DNA from 4 places in the Tatumella terrea genome. Region 2 is predicted to be linked to each of the others. Evidence: predicted binding sites of a transcription regulator. Region 2 holds the regulator's gene; each other region holds the start of a gene.
What was found. The regulator CRP, encoded in region 2, controls carbon source genes, mostly activating them, when cyclic AMP is high. The targets are predictions, from matches to a motif close to ATGTGANNNNNNTCACAT.
Positions count from the first base shown of each region.

Region 1: the regulator CRP is predicted to act here: its motif matches at 3,111-3,128, upstream of epd (erythrose-4-phosphate dehydrogenase).
Region 3: the regulator CRP is predicted to act here: its motif matches at 2,098-2,115, upstream of msrB (peptide-methionine (R)-S-oxide reductase MsrB).
Region 4: the regulator CRP is predicted to act here: its motif matches at 3,309-3,326, upstream of ABD035_RS00575 (nucleoside-specific channel-forming protein Tsx).

Region 1 covers NZ_BAAAFX010000013.1:158,472-164,201, forward strand. Annotated here, with positions in the region: gene speB (agmatinase) at 1-165, shown strand, start outside; gene ABD035_RS08865 (YidB family protein) at 229-636, shown strand; gene tkt (transketolase) at 997-2,988, shown strand; gene epd (erythrose-4-phosphate dehydrogenase) at 3,311-4,330, shown strand; gene pgk (phosphoglycerate kinase) at 4,380-5,543, shown strand; gene fbaA (class II fructose-bisphosphate aldolase) at 5,636-5,730, shown strand, end outside.
Region 2 covers NZ_BAAAFX010000008.1:4,470-10,199, reverse strand. Annotated here, with positions in the region: gene ABD035_RS05145 (LysE family translocator) at 1-206, opposite strand, end outside; gene ABD035_RS05140 (hydrolase) at 265-1,287, shown strand; gene ABD035_RS05135 (YheU family protein) at 1,284-1,508, shown strand; gene ABD035_RS05130 (phosphoribulokinase) at 1,592-2,461, shown strand; gene ABD035_RS05125 (OsmC family protein) at 2,498-2,902, opposite strand; gene crp (cAMP-activated global transcriptional regulator CRP) at 3,204-3,836, shown strand; gene ABD035_RS05115 (YccS/YhfK family putative transporter) at 3,905-5,730, shown strand, end outside.
Region 3 covers NZ_BAAAFX010000026.1:122,829-128,558, reverse strand. Annotated here, with positions in the region: gene ABD035_RS17320 (D-hexose-6-phosphate mutarotase) at 1-818, opposite strand, end outside; gene gapA (glyceraldehyde-3-phosphate dehydrogenase) at 900-1,898, opposite strand; gene msrB (peptide-methionine (R)-S-oxide reductase MsrB) at 2,223-2,633, shown strand; gene ABD035_RS17305 (YeaC family protein) at 2,634-2,912, shown strand; gene ansA (asparaginase) at 2,962-3,975, opposite strand; gene sppA (signal peptide peptidase SppA) at 4,077-5,730, opposite strand, start outside.
Region 4 covers NZ_BAAAFX010000002.1:112,453-118,182, forward strand. Annotated here, with positions in the region: gene ABD035_RS00565 (c-type cytochrome) at 1-534, shown strand, start outside; gene ABD035_RS00570 (MFS transporter) at 614-2,023, opposite strand; gene ABD035_RS00575 (nucleoside-specific channel-forming protein Tsx) at 2,247-3,119, opposite strand; gene ABD035_RS00580 (OsmC family protein) at 3,562-4,035, shown strand; gene ABD035_RS00585 (LysR family transcriptional regulator) at 4,074-4,970, shown strand; gene ABD035_RS00590 (MFS transporter) at 5,085-5,730, shown strand, end outside.

The DNA of each region.
Region 1 (5,730 bases), on a different contig from region 2:
TCCGACAAGGCGACGAAATTAATTCGCGGACTTCAGGGCATGAATATCGTCGGTATGGACCTGGTGGAAGTTGCGCCCGGGTATGATCATGCTGACCTGACGTCACTGGCCGCGGCTACGCTGGCATTAGATATGTTACATGTTCAGGCCGCTAACAAAGCGTAATCACTTGTATCGGAGACCGTATCAGGGGTAAGTTACCGGATACGGTTTTAACAGGAGAATATCATGGGTTTACTGGATGATCTGGTCGGTTCACTGACCGGCGGGCAGCAAAATAATCTGGGACAGTTACAGGCTGTCTGGAACTGGGTTCAGGAGCAGGGCGGTGTGGAAGTTCTGATCCAGAAATTTCAGCAGGGCGGATTGGGCGAAATCCTCTCCAGCTGGCTGAGCAATGGCGCGAATCAGTCTGTCAGCAGTGATGACATTAAGTCAGCACTCAGCAGCCAGGACTTAGAGTCTCTGGCCGGCAAGCTGGGGACCGACGTTGACGGTGCCTCCGGTGTTCTGTCGAAAATTCTGCCGGAACTGATGGATAAAATTTCTCCGCAGGGAGAAGTTCATCCGGAAGCCACAGGCACTAACAGTTCGCCGGATCTGGGCTCTCTGGTCGCCAGCATCTTCAAAAGCTGATCTCTGACACGCGCTCAGGACTGCCGGCAGAACGTCAGGTTCTGCCGGTAAATCAGCCTTTCTGTATAAAAAGCACCCGCCGGGATTCCCTCTGAAAAACTATGCTCCCGGGCCGGTAAAACTGTCTTCCCTCACCGGGGGGCAGCATAATCTTTTGTGATCTCCGCTTCCGGTAAACACTCTGAGGGTTTATCCCTGCCTGCCAGCCTTCCGGGTCGCACAATTCGCCCGCCATAGCATATACTTTTGCCCCGCTTTTCATGTACATTGAAGGACGACTGTTTTTCCGCCTTGCCTGTTAATTGTTGATTTTCAATGCATTGGTAAAGGGAAGGCCATTATCCGATCTGGAGTTTAAGCATGCCCTCTCATAAAGAACTCGCGAATGCTATTCGTGCCCTCAGTATGGATGCCGTACAAAAAGCCAAATCCGGTCACCCGGGCGCCCCGATGGGCATGGCTGATATTGCCGAAGTGTTATGGCGTGATTTCCTGAATCATAACCCGCAGAACCCGTCCTGGGCCGATCGTGACCGCTTTGTGCTGTCTAACGGCCACGGTTCGATGCTGATTTACAGCCTGCTGCACCTCACCGGATATGATCTGCCGATTCAGGAGCTGGAAAACTTCCGCCAGCTGCACTCCCGTACCCCGGGTCACCCGGAATACGGCTACACCCCGGGCGTGGAAACCACCACCGGTCCGCTGGGTCAGGGCATTGCCAATGCCGTCGGTTTTGCCATTGCTGAGCGTACGCTGGCTGCCCAGTTTAACCGTCCGGGCCACGATATCGTCGACCACTACACCTACGCGTTTATGGGTGATGGCTGCATGATGGAAGGGATCTCTCACGAAGCCTGTTCACTGGCCGGTACCCTGAAACTGGGTAAACTGATCGCTTTCTATGACGACAACGGGATCTCCATCGATGGTCATACCGATGGCTGGTTTACCGACGATACCGGTATGCGTTTCGAAGCCTATAACTGGCATGTGATCCGCGGTATCGACGGTCACGACCATGACGCTATCCGCCGCGCGGTGGAAGAAGCACGCAGTGTGACCGACAAACCGTCATTGCTGATTTGCAAAACGGTCATCGGTTTCGGTTCGCCGAACAAAGCCGGCACCCACGATTCTCACGGCGCCCCGCTGGGTGACGAGGAAATCGCACTGACCCGTAAACAGCTGGGCTGGAACTACGCACCGTTTGAAATCCCTGACGATATTTATGCGGCCTGGGATGCCAAAAACGCCGGTACTGAGAAAGAGCAGGCGTGGGATAAGAAATTTGCTGCTTATCAGCAGGCTTTCCCGGCGCTGGCTGAGGAATTCATCCGTCGTACCACGGATAAACTGCCGGAAAACTGGCAGGAAGAGTCACAGAAATACATCGAACAGCTGCAGGCAAACCCGGCGAACATCGCCAGCCGTAAAGCCTCACAGAATGCCATTGAAGCGTTCGGTAAACTGCTGCCGGAATATCTGGGCGGTTCAGCCGACCTGGCACCGAGCAACCTGACCATGTGGTCCGGCTCTAAACCGATCAACGAAGATGCCGCCGGTAACTATATCCATTACGGTGTGCGCGAGTTCGGTATGACCGCGGTGGCGAACGGTATCTCCCTGCATGGCGGCTTCCTGCCTTATACCGCAACCTTCCTGATGTTTGTGGAATATGCGCGTAACGCAACCCGTATGGCAGCCCTGATGAAAATCCGTCAGGTGCTGGTCTACACCCATGACTCTATCGGTCTGGGTGAAGACGGCCCGACTCACCAGCCGGTCGAGCAGCTGGCCAGCCTGCGCACCACCCCGAACATGAGTACCTGGCGTCCGTGTGACCAGGTGGAATCTGCGGTGGCATGGAAATACGCTATCGAACGTCAGGACGGCCCGACCGCGCTGATCTTCTCCCGCCAGAACCTGGCGCAGCAGCCACGCAGCGCGGAGCAGCTGGCGAACGTCGCCCGCGGCGGATACGTACTGAAGGATTGTGACGGTCAGCCGGAACTGATCCTGATTGCGACCGGTTCAGAAGTCTCTCTGGCCGTGGCGGCCGCAGAGCAGCTGAGCGGCCAGGGCCGTAAGGTCCGTGTCGTTTCTATGCCGTCAACGGATGCCTTCGATAAGCAGGATGCGGCGTACCGTGAATCGGTACTGCCGGCGGCGGTCACCGCCCGTGTGGCTATCGAGGCAGCTATCGCTGACTTCTGGTACAAATATACCGGCCTGAACGGTGCGATTGTCGGTATGACCAGCTTCGGCGAGTCAGCCCCGGCAGATCTGCTGTTTAAAGAGTTCGGGTTTACCGTAGAGAACGTGGTGGCGAAAGCTAACGCTCTGCTGTAATCCGGTCTTTTGACAGGTTTTAAATGAACAGCATGGCGGGAAACTGCCATGCTTTTTTTTCAGGTCACGGGACGGGAAGGGTGACCGCAGATGTGTTTTTTATGCACAGTTAGCGGTTGAAAATGTGAGTTTGATCGAATAATTAGAATTGCAGTTGATCTCAGTCATTCCCGTGTGGCATAGCATGATTTATTCTCAGCTGAAGCGTTTCAGTTGGGGTTCTGTAACGGCATTAATGTCCGGTCTGCCGTTACGCTAACGGGTTGTGATGACGGCGAACATCGTCTTCCATAACACCCGGCACAAAGAAAATGGTAGTGACATGACCCTGAGAATTGCGATTAATGGTTTTGGACGTATTGGCCGTAGCGTATTGCGCGCACTGTATGAAAGCGGCCGGCATACGGATATTTCAGTCGTGGCCATTAATGAACTGGCCGACAACGAAGGGATTGCCCATCTGCTGAAATATGACACCACTCATGGTCGCTTTGCTTATGAGGTCCGGCTGGAAGAGGATGTGCTTCGGGTAGGGCGGGATCCTATTCGTTTATTACATCAGCCCCGGATAGCGTCTCTCCCCTGGCGGGAACTGGATATTGATATCGTTCTGGATTGTACCGGGCACTATGGCAGCCGTGCGGATGGTGAAGCACACCTGGCTGCCGGCGCTAAAAAAGTGCTGTTTTCACACCCGGGCGGAAACTCTCTGGATGCGACCGTGGTGTATGGTGTGAACCACCATGAACTGAAAGCAAGTGACCGGATAGTCTCAAATGCGTCCTGTACCACAAATTGTATCATCCCGGTGATTAAACTACTGGATGATGCGTTCAGGATTGTGTCGGGTACGGTCACGACTATCCATTCATCGATGCACGATCAGCAGGTTCTGGATGCCTATCATACCGATCTGCGGCGGACCCGGGCAGCCAGTCAGTCGATCATTCCGGTAGATACCAAACTGGCGGCCGGGATCACGCGGATATTCCCTCAGTTTGCGGATCGGTTTGAAGCTATCGCCGTAAGGGTACCGGTGATCAATGTGACGGCCATCGACCTCAGTGTTACCCTGGAAATACCGGTGACGGCGGCCAAAGTTAACGAGATTTTGCAAAACGGAGCACAGGGAATATTTCGTGGTATAGTCGACTATACCGAACTACCCTTAGTTTCTGTTGATTTTAACCACGATCCGCACAGTGCCATCGTCGATGGTACCCAGACACGGGTCAGTGGTCAGCACCTGGTGAAAACCCTGGTATGGTGCGATAACGAATGGGGCTTTGCTAACCGGATGCTGGACACCACCTTAGCAATGTCTGCAGGTAATTTCAGGTAAGGCGTGATAACGCCTGACAAACTTACGAGAATCAATAAGAGGATTCACCATGTCTGTAATTAAAATGACCGATCTGGATCTTGCAGGTAAACGTGTACTGATTCGTGCTGACTTGAACGTGCCGGTAAAAGACGGAAAAGTTACGTCAGATGCCCGTATTCGTGCATCATTACCGACCATCGAATCTGCACTGAAGCAGGGTGCTAAAGTCATGGTGACCTCTCACCTCGGTCGCCCGGTGGAAGGCGAATACAATGAAGAGTTCTCTTTATTGCCGGTAGTGAATTACCTGAAAGATAAACTGAACGGAACCCCGGTCAAGCTGGCAAAAGACTATCTGGACGGTGTCTCCGTGGAAAACGGCCAACTGGTGGTACTGGAAAACGTCCGTTTCAACAAAGGTGAGAAAAAGGATGACGAAGTGCTGGCGAAGAAATATGCCGCACTCTGTGATGTCTTTGTGATGGATGCCTTCGGTACCGCACACCGCGCCCAGGCATCTACCCACGGCGTCGGTAAATTCGCGCCTATCGCCTGTGCCGGCCCGCTGTTATCCGCGGAACTGGAAGCGTTAGGTAAAGCGATGAGCAACCCTGCGCGTCCGATGGTGGCTGTCGTGGGGGGGTCTAAAGTTTCGACGAAGTTTGATGTGCTGCAGTCACTGGTGGGCATTGCTGATACCGTGATTGTCGGCGGGGGTATCGCAAATACCTTCGTTGCTATCGACAACAATGTCGGTAAATCACTGTATGAGCCGGACTTCGTGGAAGCTGCGAAAAAACTGCGTGATCAGCATGGGATCCCGGTACCGACGGACTCCCGCGTAGGTACAGAGTTTTCTGAAACTGCACCGGCAACGGTGAAAAAAGTCACTGACATCCGTGATGATGAAGAGATCATGGACTTCGGCGATGAGACAGCACAGGCTATGGCCGCCATCCTGAAAGGCGCGAAGACTATTCTGTGGAATGGTCCGGTAGGGGTGTTTGAGTTCCCTAACTTCCGTAAAGGGACCGAAATCGTTGCTAATGCCATTGCAGACAGCGATGCATTCTCCGTTGCCGGTGGCGGTGATACGCTGGCGGCCATCGACCTGTTCGGTATCGAAGATAAAATTTCTTATATCTCTACCGGCGGCGGGGCTTTCCTCGAGTTTGTTGAAGGTAAAAAACTACCGGCAGTTGCCATGCTTGAAGAGCGTGCAAAACAGTAATTCTGCAACGGTGTACCCGGCAGGGGCCGGGCGCATCGAGTTTAGCCCGGCTAACGGGCATCCGTTTACGGCCAACGAAACAGGACAATGTTATGTCTAAAATTTTTGATTTCGTAAAACCTGGTGTAGTTACTGGCGAAGATGTTCAGAAAATCTTCCAGGTCGCTAAAGAGAATCATTTTGCACT
Region 2 (5,730 bases):
GGATAAATCAGAATAAGGCCGCCGATACCAAAAGCGACCAGCAGCAACATTATTTGCATACCCAGCATGATGCCAAGCATGAGCGGGAGACTGCGAACAAAACCAACGTTGGCACCGGATGCAGTAAGTAACATATTATTAGGGCCAGGTGTTATTGCGGCAACCCATAGGAAGCCAAGTAGTGAAAGAAATAACCCCATTTCCATGCGTGGCACCTTTCCTGTCTCAGGATGAAATTAAACCGTTTAAACTATACAGTGAGTTATGGATCAGACAAGTCCCGACAACATGAATAATTGTCGTACCCCGGATGAGCATTTCACACCGATTGCTCAACTGAAGAACCCTCACCTTCAGACGCTCCTGCCCAGGATCCTGAGACGTATCGTCCGGATCAAACCCTGCTGGCAGAGACTGGAATTACCTGATGGTGATTTTGTCGATCTTGCCTGGAGCGAAGACCCGGAACGTGCACGCCATAAACCTCGTGCCGTGATTTTTCATGGCCTGGAAGGCAGTATTAACAGCCCTTATGCTCATGGCCTGCTCTCTGCGATTAAAAAACAGGGATGGCTGGGGGTTGTCATGCATTTTCGCGGGTGCGGTAAAGCCCCTAATCGTATGACGCAAAGCTATCATTCCGGTGAAATCGGCGATGCCAGCTACTTTCTGCAGTGGTTACAGGATACCTATGGGAAGGTGCCTACGGCCGCCGTCGGATTCTCGCTTGGCGGTAACATGCTGGCCTGTCTGATGGGATCTCAGGGAAGTGATTGCCTGCTGGATGCCGGCGTCATCGTTTCTGCCCCGCTAATGCTTGAACCCTGCAGTTCAAAACTGGAACAAGGCTTCTCACGCTTTTATCAGTTTTACCTGTTGTCACAACTGAAGAAGAGCGCACGGCGGAAAATTAAAGCCTACCCGGAATTACTGTCGGTTTCTCCTGAACGTTTGAAGAAGATCCACCGATTACGTGATTTCGATGACGAGGTGACCTCGAAGATACATGGCTTTGCCGATGCGACCGACTATTACCGCCGGGCCAGTGGCATGCCCCTGCTTTCTGGCGTTGAAAAACCTCTGCTGATTATCCATGCACGGGATGACCCTTTTATGGTGCCGGACGTTATCCCGAATCCGGAGCATCTATCGCCCAGCATTACCTACCAGCTCAGCCAATATGGCGGGCATGTCGGTTTTGTCAGCGGAACATTAACCCGTCCGGTCATGTGGCTGGAGAAACGGATCCCTCAATGGCTCTCGACCTGGCTGGATAAAAAAGCATGATTATTCCGTGGCAACAACTCAACCCTGAGACTCTGAATAACCTGATCGAATCGTTTGTCCTGCGTGAAGGCACCGACTATGGTGAGGAAGAACGAACGCTGGAAGAAAAAACGCAGGATATTCATCGCCAGCTGACAGCCGGTGAAATCGTGGTGGTCTGGTCTGAACTGAACGAATCGGTATCCTTAATGCAGGCCAGTACCTTCAGACAGAACAGATAAATTCTGCTCACCTGAGTGATGACAGACTCCGGCAGACATGCTAACAATGCAGTCAGCCGAACGAGTTCAGGGAGCACCGCCTCATGTCAGCCAGACATCCAATCATTGCCGTCACAGGCTCAAGCGGTGCCGGGACCACCACGACCAGTCTGGCATTCAGAAAAATCTTCCAGCAGCTTAATATCCAGGCCGCCGAAATTGAGGGGGATAGCTTTCACCGTTATAGTCGTCCGGAGATGGATGTGGCCATCCGCAAAGCCAGAGATTCCGGTCGCCATATCAGTTATTTTGGTCCTGAGGCTAACGATTTCGCGATGCTGGAACACACCTTCATTGAGTACGGTACTCAGGGGACCGGTCGCTCCCGTAAGTATCTGCATACTTATGATGAAGCCGTTCCCTGGAAACAGATCCCGGGCACGTTTACGCCCTGGCAACCTTTGCCTGATAATACCGATGTTTTATTTTACGAAGGATTACATGGCGGGATTGTCACGGACCAGCACAATGTGGCAGATAAAGTGGATCTGATGGTCGGTGTCGTCCCGATTGTTAACCTGGAATGGATTCAAAAACTGGTCAGGGATACGCGCGAACGAAGCCACTCCCGTGAAGCGGTCATGGACTCGGTAGTTCGCTCCATGGATGACTATATTAACTACATCACGCCGCAATTCTCCCGTACCCATATCAACTTTCAACGGGTACCGACGGTCGATACCTCTAACCCTTTTGCCGCCAAAACCATCCCGTCATTAGATGAAAGTTTTGTGGTCATTCATTTCCGGGGGCTGGAAGCCATTAACTTCCCCTACCTGCTGGCGATGATTCAGGGGTCTTTTATTTCGCACATTAATACGCTGGTCGTACCGGGCGGGAAGATGGGACTGGCAATGGAGTTGATCATGACACCGCTGGTGAAGCGATTAATGGAAGAGAAGCAGTTTCAGTAGACAACATTGAGTGCCATGACGGCACTCAAACGCGTATCAGAGGCTTACCACCTCAAAGCTATGCGTAATCTCCGCACCTTTACCCAGCATCAGTGCCACTGAGCAGTATTTATCGGCAGATAACGTGACAGCTCGCTCAACCACCGCATCAGTCAGATTGCGACCCGTGACGACAAAATGCAGATTAATATGCGTAAATAAACGGGGTGCTTCTTCACGACGTTCAGAGGTCAGTTTGACTTCACAGTCCACCACATCCTGACGCCCCTTTTGCAGGATAGATACCACATCGATTGCGCTGCAACCGCCGGTAGCCATCAGCACCATTTCCATCGGACTCGGCGCTTTATCACCTGAATTGCCATCCATCAGAACCTGATGTCCGGAAGCCGATTCTCCGATAAAGCTGAGTCCCTCAACCCATTTTACGCGTGCCTGCATTATGCTTACTCTCAACTCTGAAAAAACAGGCTTCAGATTACTCCTTCAGAGTACAAACAGCAATCTGCTGTCATTCGTTAAAGTCTGAACATACAACAGGAGACAGTTGCGCCAGTGTGTGCTACAAACAAAGGGTGAGACATTTTTTTATCAGATTACAACTATGGTGAAACGGTAGAAAAATCCAGAACAAAATCTGCTTTTCTGCGGTAATTGCCAATAAAAATACCCTATGACTTCCTTGCCTGGCAGGAGCTTACCCCTGTATTTATGGCACGATTACAACAGAGGATAAAAGAGAATGGTTCTCGGTAAACCACAAACAGACCCTACACTCGAATGGTTCCTGTCCCATTGTCATATTCATAAGTATCCTTCCAAAAGTACCCTTATCCACCAGGGTGAGAAAGCCGAAACCCTGTACTATATTGTGAAAGGCTCCGTGGCTGTTTTAATTAAGGATGAAGAAGGAAAAGAGATGATCCTTTCTTATCTTAACCAGGGAGATTTCATTGGTGAACTGGGGCTTTTTGAAGAAGGTCAGGAACGCAGCGCCTGGGTGCGTGCCAAAGTGGCATGTGAGGTTGCGGAAATTTCCTATAAAAAATTCCGACAACTCATTCAGGTGAACCCGGAAATTCTGATGCGTTTATCTTCACAGATGGCACGCCGGTTACAGGTAACTTCCGAAAAAGTCGGTAACCTGGCGTTTCTTGACGTGACAGGCCGTATTGCCCAGACGTTACTGAATTTAGCCCGCCAGCCAGACGCGATGACGCATCCGGACGGAATGCAGATTAAAATTACCCGTCAGGAAATCGGACAAATTGTCGGCTGCTCACGGGAGACGGTTGGGCGAATTCTTAAAATGCTGGAAGATCAGAATCTTATTTCTGCTCACGGTAAGACGATTGTCGTCTACGGAACCCGTTAACCTGCCATCTACACGGTAGCATCCCGCTACCGTGTCCTGTTTTACTTTTTATCAGCGATTGTATTCCGATGTGGCGCCGACTGATTTATCATCCCGAAGTTAACTATGCCCTGCGCCAGACACTGGTCGTTTTTCTGCCGGTTTTGATCGGTGGACTTACCGGTAACCTGCAGAAAGGATTACTGTTTTCCCTTATCCCTGCCTGCTGCAATATCGCCGGACTGGATACCCCTCACCGTCGTTTCTTTGAACGGATCCTCCTCGGGGGAACACTGTTTGCTGTGAGCAGTTTTCTGCTGCAGTGGCTGTTAATACGGCATGTACCGCTCCCCTTTATCGTTTTCACCCTGCCGTTACTGATTGGGGTATGCGGAGAGATCAGTCCCCTGTATGGCCGGTTATTACCCGGTGCGCTAATCGCCATGACGTTCACACTTAGCCTGATAGGGCGAATGCCTTTATGGGGACCACCGTTACTGTATGGCGGCGGTACACTGTGGTACGGACTGTTTAACTGGTTCTGGTTCAGATTATCGAAGGATCAGCCGCTACGTGAAACATTAAGTCTGCTATATCGGGCGCTGGCGAGCTATTGCGAAGATAAATATCATCTGCTAACCACAGCAGAACCGGAAGATACGGAAAAGGCACTGCCTGCGTTGTTAAACCGGCAGCAAAAAATTGTCGATTTGATCACTACCGCGTATCAGCAGATCCATATGTTGTCTGCCGAAAAAAACAGCCGCGAGAAATATCTGATCCGTTCCTTTATTATGGCCGAAGATTTACAGGAACATATTTCCGTCACACTGGGTGAAACCGACGATGTTCGCGCCTTAATCATAAAAAGTGGTTCAGCCGCGATCATTAAACAGAATGCCGATGAAATCTGTGCGCAGCTTAGGATCACGGCGGATAATATTCTTTATCATCAAATCCCGGGGCATTTTTCGATGGGAGAATCGCTGGCTGCGCTGCAAAACGTTGCCCGTGAATACCCGGACAATCCGGTGGGAACATTCTTCGGATATCACTTCTCGAAAATTGCAAAAGTACTGCAGTCACGGGCTCCGCTTTACCGCCGTGATCTCATGGCAGACAGTCAACGCCGGCTACCTTTCCTGAGTGCATTACGCAGTTATCTGTCACTGAAGTCGACGGCATTACGCACTGCCGGACGCTTTTCGGTGATGCTGCTGGTGGCCAGTACCCTTGCGCTATCATTAAACATGCCCAAACCTTACTGGGTACTGATGACCATCATTCTGGTCAGCCAGAACAGTTACAACGCTACCCGCGTGAGGATACAGCACCGGGCCTTAGGGACATTTGCCGGACTGATTATTGCTGCACTCTCTTTACAGCTCGCGACCCCGGAACCCGCCATTTTACTGACCATGCTGCTGCTTACTCTGTTCAGCAATTTGTTCTCGCGACAGTACTATGGCTGGGCCACCATCGGTACTACGGTTACCGCCGTGTACAGTCTGCAACTGCTCGCGCTGAACGGTGCGCACTTTCTGGTACCACGCCTGCTGGACACACTGCTCGGTTGCCTGATTTCTTTCGCGGGCATGCTATGGCTGTGGCCTCAGTGGCAGAGTGCGTTGCTGAGGAAAAATGCACAGGATGTCTTGTCCACCTACCAGAAAGCGCTGCAGATCCTTCTCGGCCCCTCCCCCGGGGCAGAAGCCGCCGAAGCTATCCGGATTAAGGCAAACCAGCAACATAATGCACTGTTCAGTTCCCTGAACCAGGCAATGCAGGAGCCAGGCTTTGATACCGAATACCTTAGCGAAATGCATCTCTGGGTGACACACAGTCAGTTTATTGTGGAGCATATTAACGTGCTGACGACTCTGTCACGTGAACATACGATGCTGACACCGGACCT
Region 3 (5,730 bases), on a different contig from region 2:
CTGACCAGCGGCTGAGAAATACGCGCCGTTTCCACGCAGACCATAGTTTTATATCCGTCATTGGCCATATCTCCCATACTGCAGGAAAGTGCAGGGCCCGGATTCCATGTGACAACGTCACTTTTATGATGGTGGTAAATCTCCAGCCGGCGTTTACCGGCGGTATCCTCAATGACATTGCAGTCATCGGCGGCAGTGAATATACGGTCTACCTGATCAGGATAAGTTTGCGGCGTAAGCTGCTCTGCCGTCGTCCCGCCGGCGACTTTATCAATATACGGTCTGCCCAGGCCACTGACAGAGACGCCGGCAATATCGGCCACCCGGAAATAGCTATGCAATGCTGCAGTCGACGTAAATTCACCGTGAGCTTCCAGTTCAATTTCACACTGTTTTCCCAGGCGGAAGCGGGCAATCAGTGAAAAATCGTGTGGCCAGTATTTATGAGTTTGTGGCGAGTGCTTCAGCTCAAATGTCAGACTGACTCCCTGCTCATTTTCATCATGAGCCAGCAGTGTCCAGGGGAGGTTACGGGCAAAACCATGAGCCGGCTGACCGGCCGGGCCGAACCAGGGCCAGCAGACAGGTACGCCGCCGCGAATGGCTTTACCTTCCGTGAATGCCGTTTCATCGCTTAACCAGATCACCGGCTTTTCACCGGAAGGTTGCCATGAAATAAGATGGGCCCCCTGCAATGCAACCACCGCATGTACCGCCGGATGATTAACCACTATCAGCGGCAACTGACCTTTCTGACGCAGAGAAATATAGGGGGTGATCTGACGGTTAACCGGCAGTTTATAGAGTGATTCCTGCATTTGCTCTCCTCAGAGGGATCAACCCACAAAAAGAAGGGGCGACCGAAGTCGCCCCTGTTAATCACGGACTTTCCGTTGATTTTATTTGGCCGCAACCAGTGCAATCAGGTCAAGCACTTTGTGAGAGTAGCCGGTTTCGTTGTCATACCAGGAAACCAGTTTCACGAAGTTATCATTCAGAGCAATACCTGCTTTCGCATCGAAGAATGAAGTACAGACTTCACCGTTGAAATCGGTAGAAACCACGTCGTCTTCGGTATAACCCAGAACACCTTTCATTGTGCCTTCAGAAGCCGTTTTGATGGCAGTTTTGATCTGCTCATAAGTGGCGGCTTTTTCCAGACGAACGGTCAGGTCAACGACAGAAACGTTCGGGGTAGGGACACGGAAAGCCATCCCGGTCAGTTTACCGTTTAGTTCCGGCAGGACTTTACCGACGGCTTTAGCCGCACCGGTAGAAGAAGGGATGATGTTCTGGGAAGCACCACGACCGCCGCGCCAGTCTTTATGAGACGGGCCGTCAACGGTTTTCTGCGTTGCAGTGGTCGCGTGAACCGTGGTCATCAGGCCTTCAACGATACCAAAGTTATCATTGATAACTTTAGCCAGAGGGGCCAGGCAGTTAGTGGTACAGGAAGCGTTAGAGACGATATCCTGGCCCTGATATTTATCGAAGTTGGCACCACGAACAAACATCGGGGTGTCGTCTTTGGAAGGACCGGTCAGGACAACTTTCTTCGCGCCTGCGGTGATGTGTTTACGTGCAGTTTCGTCGGTCAGGAAGATACCGGTCGCTTCAGCCACCACATCCACACCCACTTCGTCCCATTTCAGGTTGGCCGGGTCTTTTTCGCTGGTTACACGGATTTTTTTACCGTTAACGATCAGTGCACCGTCTTTAACTTCTACGGTCCCGTCGAAACGACCATGGGTGGAGTCATACTTCAGCATGTAAGCCATGTATTCGGCGTCGAGCAGGTCGTTAATTGCAACGATCTCGATGTCTGAACGCTGTTGCGCAGCACGAAAAACAATGCGACCGATACGGCCAAAACCGTTGATACCTACTTTGATAGTCATATATTCCACCAGCTATTGGTTATTGAATAAAAGGTTGGCTGTAAAATTACAAAAACCGCTTCAGGCGTCAAGCTTAATCGTGTCAATTATTGTGGCAGATCAATCCTCAGCCGCAGTTTTTACCCGTTAAAGCATAAGCACTATTAACCATAACGGGGACTCACCTGGTAAATAGTGTGCGGAACCTTTTCATAATAAATTGGGATGCAGATCACAATTTCAAACCTACCGGTGATCCTGTGTTCAACGCACAATTTACCCGTCCCTGTTGTTGCTTATTTGTTATAATACCCCCATTCACTGGATCAATAATATGGCTTCTTCATGACAACGGAAAAAAACGGGAATACCCCGGCACGTGACCTGACAGAAATACAACGCTATGTCACCCGGGATCGCGGGACGGAACCGCCGTTCAGCGGTGCTTTATTGCATAATACTGACGAAGGGATTTACCACTGTCTGGTCTGTCATGTGCCGCTGTTTTATTCAGAGACAAAGTTCGATGCCGGTTGCGGATGGCCGAGTTTTTACCAGCCTGTCTCCCCGGAGGCTATCCACTATATTGAGGATTTCTCACACGGTATGCACCGGACAGAAATTCGTTGTGCGCATTGTGATTCGCACCTCGGCCATGTGTTCCCGGACGGTCCGCAACCCACGGGCGAGCGTTACTGTGTCAACTCTGCCTCGTTAAGTTTTACCGATCCGCAAGGCAACAATACACCGGGGTAACTGATGAAGGATCTTGAAAATCTACTGGCTGGCATGACCCCGGAGTTGTATGAACGCCTGGTTCTGGCCAGTGAAACCGGTAAGTGGCCGGATGGTGTGGCGCTGACCCCGGCACAGCGTGAACACACGCTTCAGCTGGTAATGTTATGGCAGGCCAGATATAACGATAACCCCGGGCATATGACGATTGCCAAAGGCGGGGAGATGGTGCTGAAGAGTAAGCAGGCACTGAAGGAAGAATTTGGCATCGACGGTGCGGTGACCAAACTGACCCTGTAGTTGCCCTGTTACCGGCTTGTCCGGACCCCACACAAGCCGGTACGGGACGTTAATCCGCGGTCAGCTCGCCACGGAGGTTTTGCTGCATAAGCGCGCGGATCTGTTGCGGATCATAGCCGGCAGAGAGCAGATAATGCAGCTTGGTCAGCGCCGCTTCTACGGTGAGATCATAGCCACTGATCACTCCGGCATTTTCCAGCGCATTGCCGGTGGCATACCCCCCCATATTCACTTTCCCCGAAATGCATTGCGTCAGATTGACGACCACAATGCCGCGCTCTGAAGCCTGCCTGAGTTCGGTCAGAAACTCGGTATTCTGCGGAGCGTTGCCGACACCATACGAACGAAGGATTAGCGCTTTCACCGGCTGACGCAGGAAGTTACGCACAACTTCGGCCGATATTCCGGGATACAGCGTAACGACCCCCACCGGCTGTGGCGTGATCGGGTGGACGGTAAACGGCCCCTGAGCCTGCGGTGCAGCCGGCGTATGTAACCGGCGGATATGGATACCCGCTTCCAGCAGCGGGGTGAGGTTCGGGGAGGCAAAAGCATCGAAGCCATCGGCATGAGCCTTTGTGGTCCGGTTACCCCGGAAGAGCGTGTTATTAAAAAATAACGTGACTTCATTCACCGGGTAATTTGCGGCGACATACAATGCATTCAGCAGATTCTGCTGTCCGTCTGAACGCATTTCGGCCAGGGGTATCTGTGACCCTGTCACAATGACCGGTTTCCCCAGGTTTTCCAGCATAAACGACAGCGCTGAGGCGGTAAACGCCATGGTATCGGTACCGTGCAGGATCACAAAACCATCATACAGTGCATAGTTTTTGTGGATATCATCGGCTATGACCTGCCAGTCCTGTGGCGTCATGTCTGACGAGTCCATCAGCGGCTGATATTCGTGAATCGAGAAGGAGGGCATTTCCGGACGATGGAACTCCGGCATTGCCAGTAATTGCTGTTGCAGATGCCCGGACACCGGTATATATCCCTGGGCAGAACGCTGCATACCAATGGTCCCGCCCGTGTAGGCAACATAAATATTTTTTCTCTGCATGACGTATTCTTTTCAAAAGTCGTAAAAAAGCCGGAAGATGGCGGCAGTATATAGCAATTTCCGGGGAAAGCAGCCTGAACCCGGTTCAGGCTGCCAGCCGGTCAGTTCATTACGCCGCAGTTAAGACAATACGCATAACGGTTTTGCGGATCGGCCGCCTGGCCGGTCAGACCAGGCTGATTTTGTAAATCGGTCATCACTTCCGCCAGCGGTGCGGGCAGGAAAGCCTTAATACTGGCAGGCAGTGACGCGCTGACCGAAGAACTCATCTGATCCAGTACCTGATCAAAGAAGGTCGGTTGCTCCTGATACCAGTCCAGACGAGGCGTGGTGATATGTGCCAGCGCCGCAGCTTTCTGTGTTGCATCATCAAAGTCACCGAGTTCATCAACCAGTCCGTTTTCTTTTGCATCACTGCCGGTCCAGACATGGCCCTGAGCAATCTGATCGATCTGCTCCGTGGTTTTATGACGCGAGTCTGCTACCAGGCTGAGGAAGTTATGATATCCATTTTCGATGCTGATTTGCATCATTTGCTGCACCTGGTCCGGCAATGCTTTGGTCATAGCAACATCCGCCAGCGGGGAAGTCGAAACCCCATCGGTGTGGACGCCCAGGGTACTCAGCGAATTCTCTATGGTATTAATCACCCCGAAGATACCAATCGATCCGGTCAGGGTCGAAGGGCTGGCGATAATATAGCTGGCCGGGGTCGAGATCCAGTAGCCGCCGGAGGCGGCCACACCGCCCATAGAGACAACCACAGGTTTGCCGGCTTGTTTTGCGGCCATCAGTTCTTCACGGATAGCTTCAGAAGCGGTCACACTGCCGCCCGGGCTGTTGACCCGCAGGATGATGGCCTTAATATTTTTATCCAGACGCGCCGTACGGATTTGTGAAACCAGCGTATCACTCCCAACGTTACCGGCACCGGACTCACCGTCCACAATCGCGCCGTTGGCTACAATGACCGCGATATTTGCCGGGGCACTGGTCTGCGACTCTTTTAGCGGATAATCATAGATACTGACATTACGGTAGTCATGGGTCTGACTATCCCAGCCAAATTTATGGATAAGGATCTGATCCACTGCCGCCCGGGATTCCAGTCCATCTACCAGTCGGCTATTCAGCGCATAAGTAGCGGTATTACCGTTTACGGCTTTCAGGGCCGTGATCAGATTGTCCGCGCCAGGAAAGACCTGCTGCGGCGTTAACTGACGGTTGGCCGAAACGGTGGTCAGATAGTTATTCCATAACTGAGTGATCCAGCGGGTATCGGCATCTCTCGCGGCCGGTGACATGTTATCGCGCAGGAAAGGTTCTACTGCAGATTTATAGGTGCCGACACGGAAAACATGGGATGATACTTTCAGCGTATCCAGCAGGGTTTTGTAGTAGAGGGCATTGGTGGCCATACCATGAATGTCGACCGCTCCCTGAGGAGAGAGGTAAACCGTATTGGCAAAACTGGCCAGATAATATTGTGCCTGACTGAAATTATCGCCATAGGCGTACACAGGTTTACCGGCATCACGGAATTCCCGTAAAGCTTTTCCGATATATTGCAGCGCTGGCTGGTCACCGCCGCCGAAATTGCGCAGATCCAGCACGATACCGGTAATTTTATCGTCACTCTTCGCCTGACGAATGGCATTCACGATATCGAAGACCGAGTTCTGCTGCAGTGTTTCACTGCGGCTGCCCAGTAACTCCCGGCCAATTTTACTCAGACGGTTTTGTGCCGAAGGCTGG
Region 4 (5,730 bases), on a different contig from region 2:
GACGTGGTACAGCACAGTCTGCAATATATGAGTAATGGCGATATTCAGGCGATAGCCCGTTATCTGAAGTCTCTCAGCCCGCAGGATCCTAAGCAGCCGGCATTCACTGCGGATGATTCGGTCTCCCGGGCGCTCCTGAAGGGCGATGACTCTATGACCGGGGCCGCTTCCTATGTGGACAGCTGTGCCGCCTGCCATAAAACAGATGGGACCGGCTATCAGCGTTTCTACCCGGCCCTGAAAGGGAACCCGGTGGTATTAGCGAAGGATCCGACATCGCTTATTCATATCATTCTTACCGGAGATACGCTGCCGGGTGTACAGGGTGCCCCTTCGGCCATCACTATGCCAGCGTTCGGCTGGCGTCTGAATGATCAGAAAGTCGCGGATGTGGTTAACTTTATCCGTAGCAGCTGGGGGAATAATGCCTCTTCCGGCGTGACGGCAAGCCAGGTGGCAGATATCAGGAACTCGGAATTTGTCCGCGGCCATCAGGGCGGGGCGACGATCAAAGACCTGGAAAAACAACAGTAACTTCGCGGTAAGAGAGTGAAGAAAAAACGGGTGGCAGCGATGCCGCCCGTTTTTTATGGGGAATGTTATGCCATCCCTGTCAGATATTTTCCAGGTCCAGCCCGCGGGTTTTCGGTCCGAACAGACCCACAGAGAGCATTACCATCAGCATGCTGAGGATAATAAAGAGGATGACGCCCTGGCTGCCGGCGTAGGCCAGAATAGAACCTATCATGACACTACTGAAAACGGTTGATAAGCGGCTGAAGGAGTAGCAGAATCCGACCGCACGTGCGCGGATATGGGTAGGGAAAATCTCGGTCTGGTAAGAGTGGTAGCTGAAAGTCAGCCAGGCATTGGAATAGGTGATCATAAATCCGCAAAGGATCAGCAGTACCGGCTGAGTTACCAGCGCAAACAGTGTGCCGAAGACAACCGTCATCAGTGAAGAGATAACGATCTGCCACTTATTTTCTATTTTGTCGGCATAGCGACTGCACAGTAACGACCCCAGCGGGTAAGCCAGAGTAATAAAGAAAGAGTAAAGCAGGCTATGGGTCAGCGTAGTGCCTTTGCCGGAAAGCAGGGCCGGTAGCCAGTTGCCGAAACCGAAGAAGCCAATCGACTGGAAGAAGTTCATCACCACCAGCATCAGGGTCCTTTTACGCCATTGCGGGGCCCAGATCTCGCGGAATTTCCCCTGAACCGGGGCTTTTACGCCGGAAGTGTCCACCCGGAAGTCGGTGACCGGAGTCATTCCGCAACGTTTTTCCATGTCACTGAGTACCTGATGAGCCTCCTGATAGCGTCCCTGCTGTGCCAGCCAGCGGGCCGATTCCGGCAGGTTACGCCGGATGCTCCAGATAATCAGCGAACAGACGGCCCCGGCAATGATGACCCACCGCCAGCCTTCCAGTGTCAGAAGAGTTTGCGGAATAAGCCACCAGGACATGATGGCCACGACAGGGACAGAAAGAAACTGGATAAAGAAAGAGAAAGCAAAAGCCCGGCTGCGTAAATGTGCCGGCATCCATTCCGAGAGATAGGTATCAATCGTGACCAGTTCGACCCCCAGACCCACCCCGACCAGAAAACGGCAAAGAATGATGCCTTCTGCACTGTTCTGAAAGGCCATCAGCAGAGAAAACACCCCGTACCAGGCAAGTGCACACATAAAGGTCAGCCGGCGGCCAAATCTGTCTGCATATTTGGCCAGTAAACTGGCACCGAAAAATAAACCGAGGAAGGTGACCGAAGCGAAAGCTGCCTGATCAGAAATACCAAAAACACCTTCATTCCCCGTATGAAATATCTTAGCTGCCAGTAAACCTGAACTAATATATCCTGTTTCAAAGAGATCGTAGAGTTCAAAGAATCCGCCGAGGGCTAACAGAGAAATAAAACACCAGAGGCTTTTACTTGCCGGTAATGCATCAATGCGTCCGGCGATTGTCGTATTATTTCGATTGGGAGTAGCAGATATCTCTGCTGTAATACAAGACGATGACATAAATAACTTAACCCCGGGCTTACTGTATTTGCAATTCTGCTGATCCACAATTTTTATTGGAAAGGTAAGATAAGCAGTGAACGAGAATGCAGAATAGTCGAAGGAAATAAAAAAGACGAGGGTAAATTTTTAGTCATTAACCGTAATAATAGCGGGGGATGTTCCGCGAAATATTTTCCCGCGGAACAATACCGTTAATAATAATAACGGAGAGCGGAATTAATCAGAAACTATATCCGACCACCGCATAGTAGCCCCATCCGGTATTTCGGGTAGAAAAATCACCCTGACCAAAGTTAAGGGTTGATCCATCGGCCCACTGTCCGCCGTTATGGAAGTAACGGGCGACCAGAGAGTAATGCCAGTGATCATAGGACAGAGACAGGATATGGCTGGAGGCGATAGAGTTACCGGTACGCACAGGGCCAGCTTTCTCACCCAGATCAGAATCCCAGTCTACGTTAGTAAAACCAATATAGGCGAGGTTGCCGCCCCACAGGGTGGTCAGTGGTAACATATATTTAATTTTAAAACGGTAACCGTCCCAGCTATTTTCATTGGCGGCACCGTAGTTCTGCCATTGATATTTAGCGTAAACGTTCATGGATAATGCCAGTTTTGTGCCGGTATCAATATCGGTCCCCAGCCCCATATACCAGGTGTTCTGGCGGTTAGCATTATTCGGGCCCATATCGTAAATATAGTTATTGGCAAAATACCATTCTTTAAAAGGACCAAAGCCCAGGTCAGTGCCGGTCAGCTTATCAATCGAGAAGCGGGGTTCAATTTCCATAAACATGGGTGAACCTTTGTGTCTGTCCCAGATCCCGTTGTCATTCCCGTTTCCGGTCCCGAAGAATTTCGGTAAATCGAGGTACCCATAAAAATCAAACCAGTCTTTATGAGCAAAGGCTTCATATTCCAGGTAGAGATCATTATTTAACTGAGGTCCGAAACGGGTGTGATAACTGCCAACGACATTCACACTCTGATGCCACCAGTCAGAGACATACTCCGGGGAGGAGTCTGCCGCATAGGTATGGCCCGCCACAGAGCCTGCCAGAAGTGTTGCTGCCATCATTATTTTATATTTCATTTTATAGCCACCATTTGCTGAACACTGAAAGAGCGCATCTGAAGACAGACGCAAAGAAAATGGAGTCAAACCAGATGCATAAGACAGATAAACCGTTGCGTATCCGGAATGATCATGCCGGATATCATACGACAGGAAAGGGAGAATCCTCACAATTGTTATAATCTGTTTCATTTTTTAGCAAAACTAATGTGATCCAGATCATATTAGTATCATTTTTCTTAAGTCTGATGAGGTGGCCTGCGGGAATAGTTTGCCAGAAAACGCTATTTGCCGCGGGCGGGAGCCGGAGACGGATCCGCGGGAAAGCCTCCCGGGAATGCCTTAAAAGTGAACGCGGAGAAATGACTTCCCGGAAATATACATAACAAAGTATGATGATTTACTCCTGGCAGCGTCGATCAGAGGTTGTCGCCGGAAATAAAAACCTACGGGGAAGATTATGGCCGCAAGACAGCATCATTATCGTGTGACAGTTCGCTGGACGGGAAACCGTGGCGAAGGAACATCGTCTTATCAGGCCTATGGGCGTGAAGGGGAGTTGCAGGCTGAAGGGCGACAGCCGATTGCACTGAGTGCAGACCCTGCTTTCCGGGGCGACTATACCCGCTGGAATCCTGAACAGCTCCTGCTGGCATCGGTCTCTGCCTGCCATAAATTATGGTATCTGCATTTATGTGCAGATGCCGGTATCGTGGTGGAAGAGTATCAGGATGAGGCCGAAGGGACGATGGTGGAAGGGGTGAAAGGCCATTTTACCGGCATCATACTCAAGCCGCGTATCCGCCTGCAGAATGATCATGACAGGGATCGGGCCACGGCCCTCCATCACAACGCGCATGATGCCTGTTTTATCGCAAATTCGGTTAATTTCCCGGTGGAATGCCGGCCGGAATTTGTGACCAGCGGCGGGTAACGCCTTCCAGCACCGGACGACCGGTAACAGGATAACGAATGCAACAGGGTGAAAACCTGCAGGCGATGTATATTTTTGCCCGGGTGGTGGAACAACAAAGCTTCAGTCTGGCCGCGGGGTTACTGGGCGTATCCACCGCCACCGTCAGCCGTGAAATCGCCGCACTTGAAAACCGCCTGGCGATGAAATTATTGCACCGTACCACCCGCAAGGTGACCGTCACCGAATGCGGCCTGCTTTATTACCGCTATTGTGAAAGCCTTAGCCGGCAGGTGTCAGCGGCGGATGATTTTATTCACCGCATGCACAGTCAGCCGGCGGGTCAGGTCAGGCTGGTGGCTCCGGTCACTTACGGGTGTCAATGCATCGTCCCGCTACTGCAACCCTTTATGCAGCAAAATATTCATGTGCGTGTCGATCTTGACCTGAGCGACAGAGAACCGGATATGATGCATGATGATATTGATGTGGCGATCGTGGTTCGTCAGCGGCCCCCGGATCAGGGGATATCGCAGCCGCTCTCGGTGATCCATTGGGGACTGTATGCCGCGGAGAGTTATCTGGACAGGCACCCCGGGCTGACGTCACCGGAACAGCTTGGTCGTCACCAGCTACTCACCTTCCACGGACCGGCCCATCAGGCGGCCCTCAGTTTCCGGAAAGAAAAAAAACGCATAGAAGTGAATGCGGTCAGCCGGTTTCGTGCCAATAACAGCATGGCCTTACTTACCGCGGCCTGCGCCGGGGCGGGCATTGCCTGTCTGCCTTCCTATATGGTCCATCAGGCCCTGGCAGAGGGCACCTTACGTCCGGTATTACCTGACTGGCAGCTACCCGGTTATCGCAGCTACCTGCTGCGTAAGATGCAGGATACGCTCTCTTCGCCGGTTACACGGTTATGTGATTTACTGACAGAAAAACTCAGAGACGCCTGATTATTACACCTGCGTAATAATCAGGGAGCAGCCGGTAAATATCTTCCGGCTGCTATGTTTTCCCGCGGCCAGGCATTACGCTTTCTTTTTCTCTCAGCAAAGCAGGTGATTGAAATGGCAGATAACTCTGGGAATATTTCAGAAGAAAACCCCCACTGGCAACGTAATCTCTGGGTTTGTACTCTGGGGTCATTCAGCACATTGATTGCCATGAGTCTGCTGCTGCCTTTTCTTCCCCTTTATCTGCAGTCCTTAGGTGTTAAAGGCACGAGCAGTATTGCCCACTGGTCTGCCGTGGCCTACGGGGCAACCTTTCTGACGGCGGCCCTGACGGCACCGTTATGGGGACGGCTGGCAGATATCTATGGCCGTAAACTAATGCTGATCAGGGCCAGTCTGGGGATGGCTATTGCCATGTCACTGATGGGGATGGCAACAGCGCCGTGGCAGCTGGTCGCTTTACGCTTACTGGCCGGCTTACTGGGGGGTTATGCTTCCGGTTCAATGATTCTGGTGGCAGCACAAACCCCGAAAAAGAAAACAGGGTATGCCATCGGTATTCTGTCCGGCGGGATCATGGCCGGCAATATTGTCGGTCCGCTGGCCGGAGGCGTGCTTCCCGGTCTTATCGGGATCCGCGAAACTTTCCTGCTGACCGGGGGGATTATTTTTCTGGCTTTTCTGGGCACGCTGTTCTTTCTTAAAGAGGAACGCCAGCCGGCCAGACATTCCCCGTCGTCGTCTGCGGTACGACAACCGG